DNA from 3 places in the Rhizobium sp. Root491 genome. Region 1 is predicted to be linked to each of the others. Evidence: predicted binding sites of a transcription regulator. Region 1 holds the regulator's gene; each other region holds the start of a gene.
The links. The regulator PhoB, encoded in region 1, activates phosphate uptake and scavenging genes when phosphate is short. The targets are predictions, from matches to a motif close to TGTCATNNANCTGTCAT.
Positions count from the first base shown of each region.

Region 2: the regulator PhoB is predicted to act here: its motif matches at 3,462-3,478, upstream of ASD46_RS19385 (LTA synthase family protein).
Region 3: the regulator PhoB is predicted to act here: its motif matches at 814-830, upstream of ASD46_RS19350 (UDP-2,3-diacylglucosamine diphosphatase).

Region 1 covers NZ_LMFF01000001.1:1,005,616-1,011,688, reverse strand. The annotation lists gene pstC (phosphate ABC transporter permease subunit PstC) at 1-1,210, shown strand, start outside; gene pstA (phosphate ABC transporter permease PstA) at 1,207-2,529, shown strand; gene pstB (phosphate ABC transporter ATP-binding protein PstB) at 2,544-3,359, shown strand; gene phoU (phosphate signaling complex protein PhoU) at 3,458-4,183, shown strand; gene phoB (phosphate regulon transcriptional regulator PhoB) at 4,215-4,898, shown strand; gene ASD46_RS04995 (GcrA family cell cycle regulator) at 5,198-5,731, opposite strand.
Region 2 covers NZ_LMFF01000016.1:181,934-188,006, forward strand. The annotation lists gene ASD46_RS19370 (TolB family protein) at 79-909, opposite strand; gene ASD46_RS19375 (VOC family protein) at 1,102-1,479, shown strand; gene ASD46_RS19380 (NAD+ synthase) at 1,629-3,308, opposite strand; gene ASD46_RS19385 (LTA synthase family protein) at 3,540-5,480, shown strand; gene ASD46_RS19390 (DUF1003 domain-containing protein) at 5,590-6,073, shown strand, end outside.
Region 3 covers NZ_LMFF01000016.1:171,844-177,916, reverse strand. The annotation lists gene ASD46_RS19355 (NADP-dependent malic enzyme) at 1-655, opposite strand, end outside; gene ASD46_RS19350 (UDP-2,3-diacylglucosamine diphosphatase) at 885-1,721, shown strand; gene dgcA (N-acetyl-D-Glu racemase DgcA) at 1,967-2,950, opposite strand; gene ASD46_RS19340 (ABC transporter permease) at 3,094-4,254, shown strand; gene ASD46_RS19335 (ABC transporter ATP-binding protein) at 4,265-5,101, shown strand; gene ASD46_RS19330 (MCE family protein) at 5,110-6,073, shown strand, end outside.

The DNA.
Region 1 (6,073 bases):
CACCTACGGCATGGTAACGTCCATCGCCCGCGGTCTTCAGCGTCTGACGCCGGAAGAAACCGCAAAGGTTGATGCGGATACGGCTGCGGTAAGATCGCTTCTTGCATCGAAGGGCGTGGCAATTGCCGGCGAACCCCAGCGTTTCATGGTCGATGCCGCCCAGACGCTGAATGCGATGACCTCCACCAGCCGCCTGGGCATGATCGCCACCGTGCTGCTGGCCGCATTCGCCGGTGCCGCTTATGCACTGCGTTCAATCGCGCCGCGTTTTCGGGCGCGCAACAGGGTGGAGCGGGTCATTCTCGCGGCTCTGGTCGTCGCGTCGTCCATCGCCATCCTGACGACCATCGGCATCGTCCTTTCGATGCTTTCGGAAGCAATCCAGTTCTTTACCATGGTTCCGGCGCACCAGTTCTTCTTCGGAACGGTATGGGATCCGCGTTTTGCCGCTGCCGGTGCGACCGACTCTTCCGGCCAGTTCGGCCTGATCCCGCTGCTCGCCGGCACGCTCTATATTGGTTTCGTCGCCATGCTGGTCGCCGTTCCGGTCGGGCTGTTTTCGGCGATCTATATGTCGGAATATGCGACGCCGCGCCTTCGCTCGATAGTAAAGCCGCTGCTCGAGGTGCTCGCGGGCATCCCGACAATCGTCTACGGCTTCTTCGCGCTGACGACCGTTGGTCCTTTCCTGCGAGACATTTCCACGCAGATCAGCGGTCTTGCGACAGGCAACTACGCCAACTTCATCCAGGCGCAGAGCGTCATCACCGCCGGCTTCGTCATGGGTATCATGCTGATCCCTTATGTTTCGTCGCTGTCTGACGACATCATCACCGCCGTGCCGCGTTCGCTGCGCGATGGCTCTCTCGGTCTCGGCGCCACGCGCTCTGAAACCATCAAGAAGGTCATCCTTCCCGCCGCTCTTCCCGGCATCGTCGGCGCCGTGCTGATGACGGCGTCGCGTGCGATCGGCGAGACCATGATCGTGGTTCTTGCGGCTGGCGTCGCTGCCCGCCTGCAGCTCAACCCCTTCGAACCCATGACAACAGTGACGGTCAAGATTGTCAGCCAGCTGACGGGTGACCTTGAGTTTACCTCGCCGCAAACGCTGGTGGCCTTCGCGCTGGGCATAACTCTTTTTGCAATCACGCTTTGCCTGAATATCTACGCGCTTTACATCGTGCGCAAATACCGGGAGCAATATGAATGACCGACATCGTTTCTCCGGCGGCCGGTGCTGCCGCCGTGAACAAGGCCACGCGCCGTGATATCGGCATCAAGCGTCGCTATGCAGCTGAACGTCGCTTCCGCGCCTATGGATTGGCAGCAATCTCGTTCGGCCTCATCTTCCTCTTTCTGCTGCTCTGGTCGGTCGTATCCAAGGGTCACACCGCCTTCCAGCAGACGATGATCACCGTTCCGGTCGAGTTTTCCGAACTGATCATCGATCCAAAGAACGAGCGCGCAACCGATCCGGCAAAGCTGATGACGGCCAACTACCCCGTCCTCGCCCGTGATGCAGTGGCCAAGGTTCTCGGCGTCGCGCCGACGGATAAGGCCGGTCTTCGCGCCGTCAACGTCATGATCTCCGACAGCGTACGCACCCAGTTGCGTGATATCGTCGTCGCCGATCCGTCCGTCATCGGCACCACGCGCAGCGTCACGCTTCTCGCGTCGGGTGATGTGGACAGCGCCTTCAAGGGCCAGATCGACATGTCGGGGGATGAAGCAAACCGCCGTATCTCGAACCAGCAGCTCGGCTGGATGAACCAGCTCGTGGAAAGCGGACAGCTTGGCAAGCATTTCAATACCGGCATCTTCGTCAACGGCGCTTCGAGCCGTCCGGAAGCCGCGGGTGTTGGCGTTGCGCTGATCGGCTCGTTCTACATGATGCTGATCGTGCTGGTGCTGTCGCTGCCGATCGGTGTTGCGGCCTCCATCTATCTGGAGGAATTTGCCCCCAAGAACCGGTTGACGGACCTTATCGAGGTCAACATCAACAATCTGGCGGCTGTTCCCTCCATTGTTTACGGTCTGCTCGGTCTCTCCGTCTTCATCAACTTCATGGGCTTTCCACGCTCGGCCTCGCTGGTCGGCGGCCTCGTCCTGACGCTGATGACCCTGCCGACGATCATCATCGCCACCCGCGCTGCATTGAAGGCCGTGCCGCCGTCGATCCGCGCCGCCGCACTCGGTCTTGGCGCTTCCAAGATGCAGACGATTTTCCATCACGTCCTGCCGCTGGCAATGCCTGGCATTCTGACCGGCACCATCATCGGTCTCGCCCACGCACTGGGCGAAACGGCGCCGCTGCTTCTGATCGGCATGGTGGCATTCGTCGCGAACTATCCGACAACGCCTATGGATCCGTCCACGGCCCTGCCGGTGCAGATTTACATGTGGGCGAACGAAGCTGAGCGTGCCTTTGTCGAACGGACATCTGGCGCTATCATCATCCTGCTTCTGTTCCTCATTCTCATGAATGTTGGCGCAATCCTGTTGCGTCGCCGCTTTGAGCGGCGCTGGTAGAGGGAGCTAGAGCAATGAACATGTTGTCGGAAGCAGCAGTTGAAAAGGCGCTGGACAAGAAAATGAATGAAGTCTCATACAAGATGATCGGCAAGGATGTTTCGGTTTATTACGGCGAAAAGCGCGCGCTTTACGACGTGAACCTCAATGTCCGCGAAAACACGGTGACTGCACTTATCGGCCCGTCCGGTTGCGGTAAATCCACTTTCCTGCGCACCTTGAACCGCATGAACGACACGATCGACGGTTGCCGGGTCACCGGCAAGATCACGCTCGATACCGACGATATCTACGATCAGCAGATCGACGTCGTGGAACTGCGTGCCCGCGTCGGCATGGTGTTCCAGAAGCCGAACCCGTTTCCGAAGACGATTTATGAGAACATCGCCTACGGCCCTCGTATCCACGGTCTCGCCCGCAACAAGGCGGATATGGATCAGATCGTCGAGCATAGCCTGCAGAAAGCGGGTCTCTGGAACGAGGTGAAGGATCGTTTGCTGGAATCCGGCACGGGTCTCTCCGGTGGCCAGCAGCAGCGTCTGTGCATCGCACGCGCGGTTGCCGTCAGCCCGGAAGTGATCCTGATGGACGAGCCGTGCTCGGCGCTGGATCCGATCGCGACTGCGAAGGTCGAGGAACTGATCCACGAACTGCGCACCAACTACACCATCGTCATCGTCACGCACTCCATGCAGCAGGCGGCGCGCGTTTCCCAGCGTACGGCCATGTTCCATCTTGGTCATCTTGTCGAAGAAAACGAAACCGACAAGATGTTCACCAATCCGGACGACCAGCGCACGCAGGACTACATCATGGGCCGCTTCGGCTGATCCCCGGCCGGTGCTTTATCGTAACCGTACAAGACTGGTGCCTCTGCCGTGCCCCGCTGTTGGGCACGCGCATGCAGGCCAAGCCGGAGGAATAGACCATGACACAGACAACGACCCATTCGCATATCCTGTCTGCCTATGACGACGAACTGAAGTTTCTGACGCGCCGCATCGCCGAAATGGGCGGTCTTGCCGAGCAGATGTGCGGTGACGCCGTGCGCGCACTCGTCAATTCCGATGCTGCGCTCGCGCAGAAGGTCATTTCGGACGATACCATTCTCGACCATGCTGAGCGCGAAATCGGCGACAAGGCGATTGTAACCATCGCCAAGCGTCAGCCGATGGCGGCAGACCTTCGCGAGATCATCGGCACCCTGCGTATCGCCGCCGATCTCGAACGCGTCGGCGATCTTGGCAAGAACACGGCCAAGCGCGTTATTGCTGTCGCCGGCACCGGTGTTCCGCGCAAGCTCGCCCGCGGCATCGAGCATCTGTCCGACCTGGCGCTGGTGCAGCTCAAGGAAGTCCTCGACGTCTATTCCACGCGTTCCGCCGAAAAGGCCAATGCGATCCGTGAACGCGACGAGGAAATCGATGCCATGTACACGTCGCTCTTCCGGGAGCTTCTGACCTACATGATGGAAGACCCGCGCAACATCACCACCTGCACGCATCTTCTGTTCTGCGCCAAGAACATCGAGCGTATCGGCGATCATGCGACGAATATCGCAGAGACGATCTATTACATGACCACCGGCAGCCAGCCGGAGGGCGAGCGTCCGAAGGACGACAGTTCCAACACGCTTGGTTCGGTGACCGAGTAACAGACAAGCAGAAGCTTGCGGAGTTCAGCATATGGTGCCCAAGATTGCAGTTGTGGAAGACGAGGAAGCGTTGAGCGTCCTGCTTCGTTACAATCTCGAGGCTGAGGGATACGACGTCGACACGATACCCCGTGGCGATGAGGCGGAAATCAGGCTGCAGGAGCGCATTCCGGATCTTCTTATCCTGGACTGGATGTTGCCCGGTGTCTCCGGTATCGAACTGTGCCGGCGCTTGAGAATGCGGCCGGAAACAGAACGCCTGCCCATCATCATGCTGACGGCGCGTGGCGAAGAGAGCGAACGGGTTCGCGGTCTCGCTACCGGCGCTGACGATTATGTCGTCAAGCCGTTCTCGACGCCGGAACTCATGGCCCGGGTCAAGGCCATGTTGCGCCGGGCCCGTCCGGAGGTTCTGTCGTCGGTGCTCAAATGCGGCGATATCGAACTGGATCGCGAGACCCATCGCGTTCACCGCAAAAGCCGCGAAGTGCGCCTCGGCCCCACGGAATTCCGCTTGCTGGAATTCCTGATGACGTCGCCGGGTCGGGTGTTTTCCCGCTCGCAATTGCTGGATGGCGTCTGGGGTCACGATATCTATGTCGACGAGCGCACTGTCGATGTGCATGTCGGACGTCTGCGCAAGGCCCTGAATTTCTCGCACATGCAGGATGTCATCCGCACGGTGCGTGGTGCGGGATATTCGATGGAAGCCTGAGCGAAGCGGAACCAGATGGTTTCGCTGGCGAAGTAGTGCACCAAAAAATCAGGAAGCCCGAAATCTGAAACGGTTTCGGGCTTTTTCAATATGAATATCCGCCAAACTCGATGCCATTGTCCGTTTTGACCGGAGGAGATCGGCTGCGCGTTGAAATCCGGATTGAAGGGTCACGCCCAATAGTAAGGGGAAAGGGTGTGGCCTGCCATCAAGCCGCCCAGAAAGCGGCTTTATTTTTGTCATAAAAAAACGGGCCCGAAGGCCCGTAATTTTTGAGTGCTGAATGCGTGCCGCAACACTCAAGCCTTGCGGCGCTCGCTCACCGGCTGGTAGGCGAGTTTCGCATGGAACTTGCAATAGGGCGAAGATTCCAGCGCTTCACAACCGCAGAAATGGAAGTCGTCCTTCAGCGGATCGCCAACCGGCCATTTGCAGGTGCGCTCGGTCAGTTCCGTCAGCGTCAGGCGACGGGAAATGGGCGTGACAACGTTCTTGGAAGGAACGTAATCGAGAACCTGCGCGGTCTCGATATCGATCTCCTCGTGCAGCGCCGTTGCCGCGTTCGAACGGGTGAGGATGCGCGCCGGTGCCGCGTTGACGCGACCTGCGAAAGTCGTCGCACGCGGGGCAGGGGCAGCGGTGCGCTTCGGCGCGGAGCGTGCCGAAGTCACTGGACCGCCAGCCTTGACGCGTCCCGGCAGATTGAGACGATGGACCTTGCCGATCACGGCATTACGGCTGACGCCGCCCAGCTGCGCTGCAATCTGGCTGGCGCTAAGGCCCTCGGACCACAATTTCTTGAGCTTTTCGACTCGTTCGTCTGTCCAGTTCATGCCGCTTCTCCGCTTGTCGCGTGTATTTTCGGCAGAATCCCTCTCCGTCTCGCGCGCATGCCGCAAGCGTGGTTTCCGCCTGATTTTCGGTGACTAGTTCCGCCGCAATGCAGTCTAGTAATTAGCGATTAACCTAGTGCCAGCCCGACTCCGTGGCAAGAGTCGCGGGAATCATCTGGAATCGATTTTCCGGTTTTCCCCAACTTGCTGGCGTATTGAGTCTGAAAGGCAACACCTTGGGGCTGGCCCGCCGCCGCATACTAGTGCTTGAGAAGCCCGGGAAACGCTGACTTTTGTTGACATCGGCAAACGAAGTGACAATAGTGCCCCTGCCGCCGCAAG
Region 2 (6,073 bases), on a different contig from region 1:
ACCGTGGCCACCTCACCTGCGTATTGCGCCCTTCAGCCGCCGCGCAGACGCGCGCCGGCTGAAGCACCCCCTACCGCATCACCCAACGGGAAAATACCGCACATAAGCGAACTCATCCCCGTCCGGTGACCAGTTGGGCGAATTCATCGTTCCCTGCCCGCCGAAAAGGTCAAACAGCGTTTCGGCATTGCCGCCATCCATATCCATCAGCCGCACGCGCACGTTGAGGTCGCGCGGATGGTCGAAGACATCGGCGTCGTAGGAGACGAAGACGACCTTGTCACCGCTGGGAGACGGATGCGGGAACCAGTCGCCGTAGGCGCTGTCGGTGATACGCTCGACGGCCGAGCCATCCACCCGCACGCGCCAGATCTGCATCTGGCCGGTGCGGCTGGAGTTGAAATAGATCCATTCTCCATCCGGCGAATAATCCGGCCCGTCATTGCGGCCCTCACCATGGGTAAGGCGTGTCTCAACGCCGCTGTCTATGTCCATGGAATAAATATCGAAAACCTGATCGCGAATGCCGCAATAGGCGAAACCTTTCCCGTCCGGCGACCAGCCGTGCCAGTAGGAGGGAAGGTTCCTCGTCATCAGCCGCGGCGTTCCGCCCGTCGAAGGCAGCAGATAGATGGCACTCTTGCCGAACTCCACCTTGTCGGAAATGGCATAAAGCGAACCGTCAGGCGAAATGCCGTGGTCATTGTTGCAGATTGTCGCAAAGCCGGTATCGACCTTTTCCGGCGAAGGGTCGCCGGCAAGTGACAGGCGATAAAGCAGACCGTCGCAGTTCAGAAGCAGGTATTTCCCGTCCGGCGACCAGTTCGGAGCCTCGAACAGCTCCGGCGTCTGCCAGACCACCCGCATCTGCCGAGTGCGGATGTTGAAGATTTCGATGGAACTGCGCATGCTGCCTCCCAGGCCTGTCGATCGTCTGGCGTGGAGCGTTGAATGGCACAAACATTCCGTTTGCATCCGCCACCGCCGTGATTATGATCCTATTGCCGCAGGCACCGCCCTGCAAATTCAAATAGGAAAAAACAGCAGCGTTCCGGCACCGCCCGCACCCCTGCCCGTTTCTCCCAGATCCGAGGTTCCGCGATGAACACCATCGCCGATCACGGCATCCGCTTCGGTCGGATCGCCGCAATGCTTCCTGTCAAGAATATCGAGAAGGCCCATGACTTTTATGTCCGTGTGCTGGGCTTCGAAAAGACCTTCGAAAACGGCAACCCTGTCGGTTTCATGATCCTGAAACAAGGTAACGCCGAGTTGCACCTGACATTGCAGTCAACGCACAAACCGGCCCCCTTCAATGTGGCGCATATGCTGGTCAGCGACGCCGACGCGCTGCATGCGCTTTGCAAAAGCCACGGGCTTCGCATCATCAAAAGTCTGCAGGACAAGGATTATGGCCTGCGGGCCTTCGTTTTCGAAGACCCGGATGGTAACCGCATCGATGTGGGGCAGGTTATTTAACGAGATAGGGAGACGGCGCGGCGTGTCCGCGCCGTTGGAGGAAAAGGATGCTTCTTCGCCATCGATATATGGCGAAGCCGCAGCATCCGCACTCCGTCACCCCGAACTAGATTCGGGGTCCAGCAAGCTCCCTCCATGCCCTCCTTCGACTACCTGTCCCTGAACCGGTTGGTAATCGGATAACGGCGATCGCGGCCGAAGTTCTTCTTGGTGATCTTCACCCCGGGCGCGGATTGGCGGCGTTTGTATTCGGCGAGATAGAGCAGATGCTCGATCCGGTGCACCGTCGCGATATCATGGCCACGCGCGAGGATTTCCTCGACCGACATTTCCTTTTCCACCAGGCACTCCAGAATATCGTCCAGCACCGGATAGGGCGGCAGCGAATCCTGGTCTGTCTGGTTGGGTCGCAATTCGGCGGATGGCGCCTTGGAGATGATATTGGCGGGGATCACTTCGCCGGATGGCCCGAGCGCGCCCGGCGGCACATGGGAATTGCGCCAGCTGGAGATGGCGTAGACCTGCATCTTGTAGAGGTCCTTGATGGGATTGAAACCGCCATTCATGTCGCCATAAAGCGTCGCATACCCCACCGACATTTCCGACTTGTTGCCTGTTGTCACCACCATTGAGCCGAACTTGTTGGAAACGGCCATGAGAATGGTGCCGCGTGTACGGCTCTGCAGGTTTTCTTCGGTAATGCCTTCTTCCGTGCCTTCGAACATTTCCGAAAGCGCCGACAGGAACCCCTCCACAGGTTCGGCAATGGGCACGATATCGTAACGGCAGCCAAGCGCTCTGGCGCAATCGGCTGCGTCCTTCAGCGAATCCTCGGAGGTGTAACGATACGGCAGCATGATGCAGCGCACCCGCTCTTCGCCCAGCGCATCAACAGCAAGCGCAGCGCAGATCGCCGAATCGATACCGCCGGAAAGGCCGAGAACCACGCTCTTGAAGCCGTTCTTGTTGACGTAATCGCGAAAGCCCAGCATGCAGGCGCGGTAATCCGCCTCCTCGCCTTCAGGGATTTTCGAGAAAGGACCGCTCTCGCAGCGCCAGCCTTCTGCGGTGCGTTTCCAATCGGTAACGGCAAGGGTCGCTTCGAACTGGCTCATCTGGAAGGCAAGGGTCTTGTCGGCGTTGAAACCGAAGCTCGCGCCGTCGAAAACCAGCTCGTCCTGCCCGCCAAGCTGATTGGCGAAGACCAGCGGCAAGCCGCTTTCGATTACCTGCTTCAGCGCCACCTGATGGCGCACATCCAGCTTGCCGCGATAATAGGGCGAACCATTCGGCACCAGCAGGATTTCCGCCCCGCTTTCGGCAAGCGTTTCGCACACACCCATATCGTTCCAGATTTCCTCGCAGATCGGAATGCCGATCCTGACACCGCGGAAATTATAGGGACCGGAGATCGAACCTTCGGCGAAAACGCGTTTTTCATCGAACTCGCCGTAATTCGGCAGGTCGATCTTGTCACGCAGCGCGATGATCTTGCCGCCATCCAGAAGCGCAACCGAATTGTGCCGGCCCGTTTCGCCCTGACGCGGAAAACCGATGACGACGCCCGGCCCGCCATCGGCGGTTTCCGCCGCCAGTTCTTCCACGGCCTTCAGGCACGCTTTCAGAAAAGCCGGCTTCAATACCAGGTCTTCCGGCGGATAGCCGGATATGAACAGCTCGGTCAGAAGCAGGAGATCGGCACCCTGCGTCGCCGCATCGGCCCGTGCTTCGCGCGCCCTGGCGAGATTGCCCGCCACGTCGCCAACAGTCGGATTGAACTGCCCGACGGCAATTCGAAGATGGTTTTTGATGTCGTGTCTGTCGCTCATGGCTTTTCAATACCGCGCCCGTGCCCGCTCCGCAACGCGGCAATTGCATGCCGCACCACCTTGATAGGATGAAGCCGCAACAGGCATTCACGCTAAGGTTATCACCGCACCGGCCACACTCCGCAAAGTTCATGTCGCGTTCATCGCGCTTATGTGACAGTTACATGACAGTTTTGCGACGCCCCGATTCATCTCCCCGAATTGCGCGGTGTTGCCTCGTAATACCGGAGTATGAGTTTGAGAAATTCGGCGCCAAAAACAACGGCTTCCGAAAAGGCTGATTTTGTCTTTTCGCCTGCATGGACGCGGAGCCTTTCCAAGCTTTCGGGTAAGGCCTACACGCTTGCCAATCTGACATTTTCGTCGGTCGTGCTTGTCGTCGCGCTGGAATGGATCGCCCGCGGTTCGCTAGTTGATGTCGGCACCTTCCTCACCTCATCCGCCCGCCCCGGCATGACCAACATCGCCGCCGTGCTGCTGCTGCTCGTAGCGCTGGATTCCATCCTCGGCCGCCGTTACCTGTCGCTCATCGCCGTTGCGCCGCTTTGCGCGCTGACAGGGCTTATTTCCGCGCAGAAACAGACCTATCTCTCCGATCCGCTTTATCCCTCCGACCTGCTGTTCGGCCGGCAGATCCTCGAGCTTCTGCCCACCATGCTGAAAGCCCAGCCGCTGACGGCCGTGCTGGTCGGCCTTGGCCTTTGCGCCACGGTTGCGGCCCTTTCCACCCTGTGGCTGCTGGCGCGGCGTTATTCGCCGGGCTTGAGCTGGCGCGAACGCGCCGCAGGTCTTGTGCTGGCGCTGCCGCTTCTGGCCGGCCTCGCCTCGCTCATGGACTATTCGCATTATTCGTGGGTGCGCGATCGTCTCAACATCATCCCCATGATGTGGGATCAACAGGAGAATTACCGCCATAACGGTTTCCTGATGGCCTTTGCCTTCAATATTCCCATGGCCAACGTCTCGGCGCCGCAGGGTTACGGCGAAAACAGCATTGCGGACCTGACCTCGGAACCCGCCGCCTTTGCCGCCAACACGGGCGATTACCCTGATGTCATCATGTTGATGAGCGAATCGCTGTGGGATCCGACACGGCTTGAAAACGTGAAGCTCTCTGCCGATCCGATGCCCAACATCCGCGCCAAGCAATCCGGCAACGTGTTCTCGCCGGAATTCGGCGGCATGACGGCGAATGTGGAATTCGAGGCGCTGACCGGCTTTTCCAACGCCTTCCTGCCCTATGGCAGCATTCCTTACCAGCAATATATCCGCCGCCCGGTGCCCTCGCTTGCCAGCTTCTTCCGTGGCGAAGGATATTCGGCCATCGCCATGCATCCGTTTCAGGAATGGTTCTGGAACCGCAAGGAAGTCTACAGGAATTTCGGCTTCGAGGAGTTCCGCTCGGAAGAGACATTGCCGCCCATGGAAAAGCGCGGCAACTTCGCCTCCGACGACGCGCTGATGGACCAGATCATGGTGGCCGCGGACGATGCGCGCAACCCGCTCTTCCTCTTCGCCGTCACCCTGCAGGGACATGGACCTTACGAGGCGGCCCGTTATGCCAGCGACGCCATCGGCGTAGAGGGCGATCTTTCCGCTTCCGCATCGCAGGCGCTTGGTACCTATGCGCAGGGCGTGGCGGAGGCCGACGACGCCCTTCTGAAGCTGATGCGCTGGGCAAAAAAGCGCGAGCGCGAAACAATCATAGTGCTCTTCGGCGATCACCTGCCGCCGCTTGGCCAGACATTCGTGGAAAGCGGCTACATGCCGGGCATGGTGGCCAGCCGCCGCGCGCCGCTGGAAGTCATGAAAAAGGAACACGAGACGCCGCTTGTCGTCTGGTCCTCGAAGACGGGCGTGCGCAAGAATATCGGCACCATCAGCCCGGCGCTGCTGCCCTATCACGTACTGAAAACAGCCGGTTTCTCAGACCCCTTCTATACGGGGACTTTGGGTGAAGTGCAGGATGCGTTTTCCGTTGTCGACCGGCATATGCTGGTGGCAACGGATGGCAAGGCCCTGCCCGACTGGTCGATTTCACCCAATTCCATTCCGGACGTGGTGCGCAATTATCGCCTGCTGCAATTCGACATGATGTTCGGCGAGCAATATGGCCGAGAGCGCTTCTTCCCCGGCTTCAACTGGGTAAACGACGCTAAGCCCTCTGTCTGATGGGTCTGGATGGCTGAACGGCATGGCAGCGGAAATCGTTTGAATTCCTTTGCCATGCGGGTTTATCTCGACAGGGCCGTACCGAACCATCAGCACCACGAGAAGCACCGTGTCAGACATCTCCGACTATATCGTTTCGCACTTCAAGCGCTCCTCCCGGGAAATCGGCGAGGTCGAGCGTCGTATTCTGGAACTGTCGCACCAGAAAAAGCTGGTCTCGACCGACACCAATGCGGAATTTTCCGCTGGGGCAAACCTGGGCGACAGGCTGGCCGACAGCATTGCAAGGGTTGGCGGCTCCTGGGGATTTATCCTCAGCTTCTGCTTTTTCCTGGTGTTCTGGGCAATCATCAACACCATCGTGCTGACGACGCGGGCCTTCGACCCCTACCCCTTCATCTTCCTCAATCTTCTGCTCTCCATGCTCGCGGCCATTCAGGCGCCGATCATCATGATGTCGCAGAACCGGCAGGCCGCCCGCGACCGTTTCGAGGCCGCCAAGGATTATGAGGTGAACCTGAAAGCCGAGCTTGAGGTGCTGTCTCTGCACGAAAAGATCGACGTGAAGGTACTGGCCGAACTGGCAGCACTCA
Region 3 (6,073 bases), on a different contig from region 1:
GCAGATTGAGGCAGGCAAGGGCTGCCGCACCGGCGCCTGACGCAACGATCTTGACGCTCGAAAGCGATTTTCCGGCCAGTTCCAGCGCGTTGGTGACGGCGGCGGCGACGATGATCGCCGTGCCGTGCTGATCGTCGTGGAAGACCGGGATGTTCATCTTCTCGCGCAGCTGGCGCTCCACCTCGAAACATTCGGGCGCCTTGATGTCTTCAAGGTTGATGCCGCCGAAGGTGGGTTCCAGCGCTGCGATGGTGGAGACCATGTCGTTTATGCCGGGCGCATCGATCTCGATATCGAAAACGTCGATGCCGGCGAATTTCTTGAAGAGGACGGCCTTGCCCTCCATGACCGGCTTGGACGCAAGCGGGCCGATATTGCCAAGGCCAAGCACTGCCGTACCGTTGGAAATCACTGCAACGAGATTGGCGCGGGCGGTATATTCCGCCGCCATTTCCGGATTTTCATGGATGGCGAGGCAGGGGGCGGCGACACCCGGCGAGTAGGCAAGCGCCAGATCGCGCTGGTTGCCAAGGGGCTTGGTGGCCTGGATTTCCAGCTTGCCGGGGCGCGGGTAGCGGTGGAAAAAGAGCGCCTGTTCCTCGATGTCGGCCTTTGCCGTGTTGGCGGGCGTGTTGTTCTTATCGTGAGAGGTCATGTCTTCCACCGTCATGTCTGGTTCAATTCCGGCCCTCTGAATACAACAAACTTTCCCGTGGTACAGCCGTTATTTGCCGCCCCCTTATGCAAATGCGGGCATGGCTTATTCGCGTTTTCGTGATGCCATCAGTCATATTCCATACAAAAACCGGCCATTGTCATGTTGCTGCAACACGAGTCTGGTTCTGAGAGGGAAGAAAGCCGCAGGGACGCAACCGAACAAGGGGATTAAATCCGTGGCCGGTCAAATTGAAACCAGACAGTTCAGAACGCTTTTCATTTCGGATGTCCATCTCGGTTCCAAGGCGGCCAAGACGGATTTTTTGCTCGACTTCCTGAAACATCACGAGGCCGATACGATCATCCTGGTCGGTGACATCATCGACGGCTGGCGCCTGCGCCGCAGCTGGTACTGGCCGCAGGGCTGCAACGACGTGGTGCAGAAGTTGTTGCGCAAGGCCCGCAAGGGAACGCGTATCGTTTATATTCCCGGCAACCACGATGAATTTCTGCGCGAGTTTCCGGGCATGCATTTCGGCGGTATCGAAGTGGCCGAGCGCATGATCCACGAGGCGGCAGACGGCAAGAAATATCTCATCATCCATGGCGACGAGTTCGACGTGGTGGTGCGCAATGCCCGCCTTCTCGCCTATCTCGGTGACTGGGCCTACGACGCGGCGATTGCGATCAACATCGTCCTTGCTGCGGTGCGCCGCCGCATCGGCCTGCCTTACTGGTCGTTCTCGGCCTGGGCGAAATTGCAGGTCAAACACGCCGTCAACTTCATCGGCGAGTTCCAGCGCGTAGTGGCCGACGAGGCGCGCCGCAACAATGTGGATGGTGTGATCTGTGGCCATATCCACCACGCCGTGATGGAAGACATGGACGGCATCCGCTACATCAACACCGGCGACTGGGTGGAAAGCTGCACTGCGATTGCCGAAAATGCCGATGGCACTTTCGAGCTGATCACCTGGATGCAGACGAGCGATGTCCCTTCGCAGACATCGGACGAGATGGAGCCGGTGGATATTCCAGGTCTGATTGGCAAGCACGCGGCCTGATTGGGGTTTGTTCAACAGGCAGGGCGATCCCTAAGCGCGGGATGGTTCAGCTCTCTGTCGTCATCCTTGAGCTTGTCCCAAGGATCTGCAACCGATTGATTTCGCGCGACGTGGATAGATCCTCGGGACAAGCCCGGGGATGACGTCGAGTGTGAGGCAAGGCTGGTCACACAGTTTACGTGATACTGCAAAGACTATTGCGATGTGCGGCGGAGTGCTTTCACACGAAACCCGAACGACGGCTCTTATCCCCACAACTCCGGCTGCGGCGGATAAACCAGCGAACCCTCGTAAACGAGGCCCGGCTGCCGGTCCTGCCTGAGAATCAGCGGGCCGTCGAGATCGGAGAAGGCGGCTCCCTGGGCGGCCAGAACGGCGGGGGCCATGCCGATCGAGGTGCCGAGCATGCAGCCGACCATGATGATGAAGCCTAGCCGCTCCGCCTCTGCCTTCATGACAAGTGCTTCCGTGAGACCGCCGGTCTTGTCCAGCTTGATGTTGATCGCATCGTAACGGTCGCGCAGGTCGGCGAGGTCCTTGGTGGAATGCACGCTTTCATCGGCGCAGATGGGGACCGGGTGGTCGATGCGGGCCAGGATGGCGTCCTTGCCGGCGGGAAGCGGCTGTTCGATGAGTGCGATGTTCAGTTCCGCTGCGAGTTTCAGATAATATTCGATATTATCGTCGTTCCAGCCCTCATTGGCGTCGATGATGATGCGCGCGTCAGGTGCTGCGGTGCGCACGGCCCGCAGGCGCGCCTCGTCATCCGCCGTTCCTGTCTTGATCTTCAGCAGCGGGCGGCCAGCGTTTTCCGCCGTTTTAGCCGCCATGGTCTCGGGGTCGGCAAGCGAGATGGTATAGGCGGTAACGAGCGGTTTTGCCGCGTGTCCGAGACTATGTTCGGCAGCACTTTTGCCACTCATCTTGGCTTCGAGGTCCCATAGTGCGCAATCCACTGCATTGCGGGCGGCGCCGGGTTTCATCACCTGCTGCAATTCCTGCCGTGTCAGGCCGCCGGCAATCTGCTCAGCCATTGCTTCGATATCGGCGATAACGCCTTCGATGCTTTCGCCATAACGCGGGTAGGGCACACATTCACCTCTGCCGGTAAAGGAACCATCGCGGATGGTGCACGTTACGACATCCGCATGTGTGCGAGTGCCGCGTGAAATAGTGAAGCTGCCAGCAACGGCGAAACGTTCTGTTGTGGCTTGAAGGTAACGGGGCATGTTTTTTCACTTCCTGACAGGCGTTAAAAGACACATGACGCCAAATTTATCGCGAATTGTCGGCTGTCACTGTGGCTTGCCGAAGGCCAAACCGTTATGAAACCTTTAAGAATCTCGTGACGGCTGCACTCGCTCGGAGCATTATGCAAGAACAGGATATACGGCAACAGGCGAACCCGGCCGCAATCACCGAAGACGACGCCGTCTCCGGCGGCGGCCAGCGGTATGCCTTGAGCGGTTCCTGGCGTAACAGCAATCTTTCCGGCATTTTTGCACGCCTCGAAAACATCGAGAAAAGCGGCCCTGCCGGTCCGGTGGAGATCGATCTTTCCTCGGTGGAGGCAATCGACACGACCGGCGCCTGGGTCATCCGGCGATTGCGCGAAGATATGGAAGCGAAGGGCGTTACCGTCACGCTTACCGGAAACGAGCGAATCGAGGATCTGATCGGCCAATTGCCGGATAAAGCGGCGATGGAGGGTGAGCCTGCCGCCAAGGTGGGACTTGCCGAACGCTTCTTCTCGCCGATCGGCCAGGCTGTCGTCCAGAATGGTGCGGATTTCCTCGCGGGCATGTATATTCTCGGTTCCGCCGTGCGCGGCGCGCAGATGAAGCTCGGGCGCGGCCGTGGCGTCTCGCCGGCGGCCATCGTCAACCAGATCGACCATATGGGCGTGCGCGCCGTGCCGATCATCATGCTGATGTCGTTTTTGATCGGCGCCATCATCGCCCAGCAGGGCGCTTTCCAGCTGCGTTATTTCGGCGCGGAAGTGTTCGTCGTCGATCTCGTCGGCATTCTGCAATTGCGTGAAATCGGCGTGCTTCTGACCGCGATCATGATCGCCGGTCGCTCCGGCAGTGCGATCACGGCGGAAATCGGCTCGATGAAGATGCGCGAGGAAATCGACGCGCTGAAGGTGATCGGTCTCAACCCCGTTGGCGTGCTGGTGTTTCCGCGTCTCGTGGCGCTGACAATCGCACTGCCGCTTCTGACCATCCTTGCCAATTTCGCCGCACTTTTCGGCGCCGCCATCGTCACGCTTCTCTATTCCGGCATCACCTTCGAAGTGTTTCTGTCGCGTCTGCATGGCGCGGTCGAGGAATCGACCATCGCCGCCGGCATGATCAAGGCGCCGTTCATGGCGCTGATCATCGGCATCGTTGCGGCGGTTGAGGGTATGAAGGTCGGCGGTTCGGCGGAATCGCTCGGCAAACACGTCACGTCGTCGGTGGTCAAATCGATCTTCGTCGTCATTCTGGTGGATGGCCTTTTTGCCATCTTCTACGCAGCCATCGATTTTTAAGGAGGGCGCGTTGGAAACTTTGGACCAGAAGCCGCAAGAGACAAAAACTGCAAAGGACGGCCGTGAGACGGTTCTTTCCGTCGAGGGTGTGACTGTCGGTTTCAACGGCAGGAACGTGCTTGAGAATCTCGATCTGGATGTCTATCGCGGTGAAATCCTTGGCTTCATCGGCCCATCCGGCGCGGGTAAATCCGTCCTGATGCGTGCGATCTTGAGGCTTCTGCCACGCCAGGCGGGTGCAATCCGCATTCTCGGCACCGATTACGACAAGGCCAGCGAAGACGACCGCATGATGCTCGACCAGCGGCTCGGCGTGCTGTTCCAGCAGGGGGCGCTGTTTTCCGGCCTGACGGTGAAGGAAAACATCCAGCTGCCGATGCGGGAATATCTGGACCTGCCGAAAAAGCTGATGGACGAGCTTGCCTATCTCAAGATCGAGATGGTGGGCCTCAAGCCCGATGCGGGTGACAAATACCCGTCGGAGCTTTCCGGCGGCATGATCAAGCGTGCGGCGCTTGCGCGCGCGCTGTCGCTCGATCCCGACCTTGTCTTCCTCGATGAGCCGACATCCGGCCTCGATCCCATCGGGGCGGCGGAATTTGATATGCTGATCGCGCGCTTGCGCGATTCGCTCGGTTTGACCGTGTATATGGTGACGCACGACCTCGACAGCCTGTTCTCCGTCTGCGACCGCATTGCGGTGCTAGGGCAGAAGAAGGTGCTGGTGGAAGGGACCTTGCAGGACATGTTTGCCTGTGAAGACCCCTGGGTGCAGTCCTATTTCCGTGGCAAACGGGCGCGCTCTGTCGTTCTTCCGGACGACAGACACGAAAATCCGGTGGAGTAACAAGAAGCATGGAAACCAAGGCGAACTACACCATAGTCGGAATTTTCACGCTGATCGTGATCGCCGCCGCATTCGGCTTCGTTTACTGGATGGCGGAATTCGGCCGGGGTGGACCGACGGCGCAGCTCGTGGTGCGTATTCCCGGCTCGGCAAACGGCCTTTCCGTCGGCTCTCCGGTACGCTTCAACGGCATTCCTGTCGGCACGGTGCGCGGTCTTGCGATCGACCGCGACGATCCGGCCTATTCCATCGCCTTTACTGAAGTGCAGGCGGACGCGCCGGTTTTCCCGTCCACCCGCGCCGTGCTTGAAATTCAGGGCCTGACGGGCGCTGCCTATATCGAGCTTTCCGGCGGCAACAAGGATGGTGAGCGCATTCTGCAGAAATCCGTCGAAAGCGGCGTTCCCGCCGAGCTGACGGCCGATCTTTCCAGCGTCACCAACCTTCTTGCCACCGCCGACAAGATCCTGAAACGCGCCGATGGCGCCATCGGCGAATTGCAGGGTTTCGTGCAGGATGCCCGTGGGCCGCTGACGCAGACGGTGCGTAACGCCGAGAAATTCTCCGATGCGCTGGCCGCAAATTCCGATGGTATCAAGAGTTTCATCGCCAGCCTCAGTTCGCTTTCCACCACCGTTCAATCGGTCTCGGTGCGCCTGGACGGCACGCTGACCGCTGTCGAAGATCTGGTGAAGGCGGTGGATGCCGGCAAGATCGATTCCATCCTGTCTAATGTCGACAAGGTGACGAAGGACGTCGCTTCCGCTTCGAGCGATATTCAGGGCATCATGGAAACGGTGCAGAGCACGGCGCGCAACTTCGAGGCGGCGAGCACGGAAGTGCAGACGGTGGTGAAGCGCGCGGATGAGCTTTTGGCGTCGGTCGATCCCGCAAAGGTCAGCACCGTGGTGGGTGATGTTTCCGCAGCGACTGCCGATGCGCGTGATGCCGTGGCGAACTTCAAGCGAATTG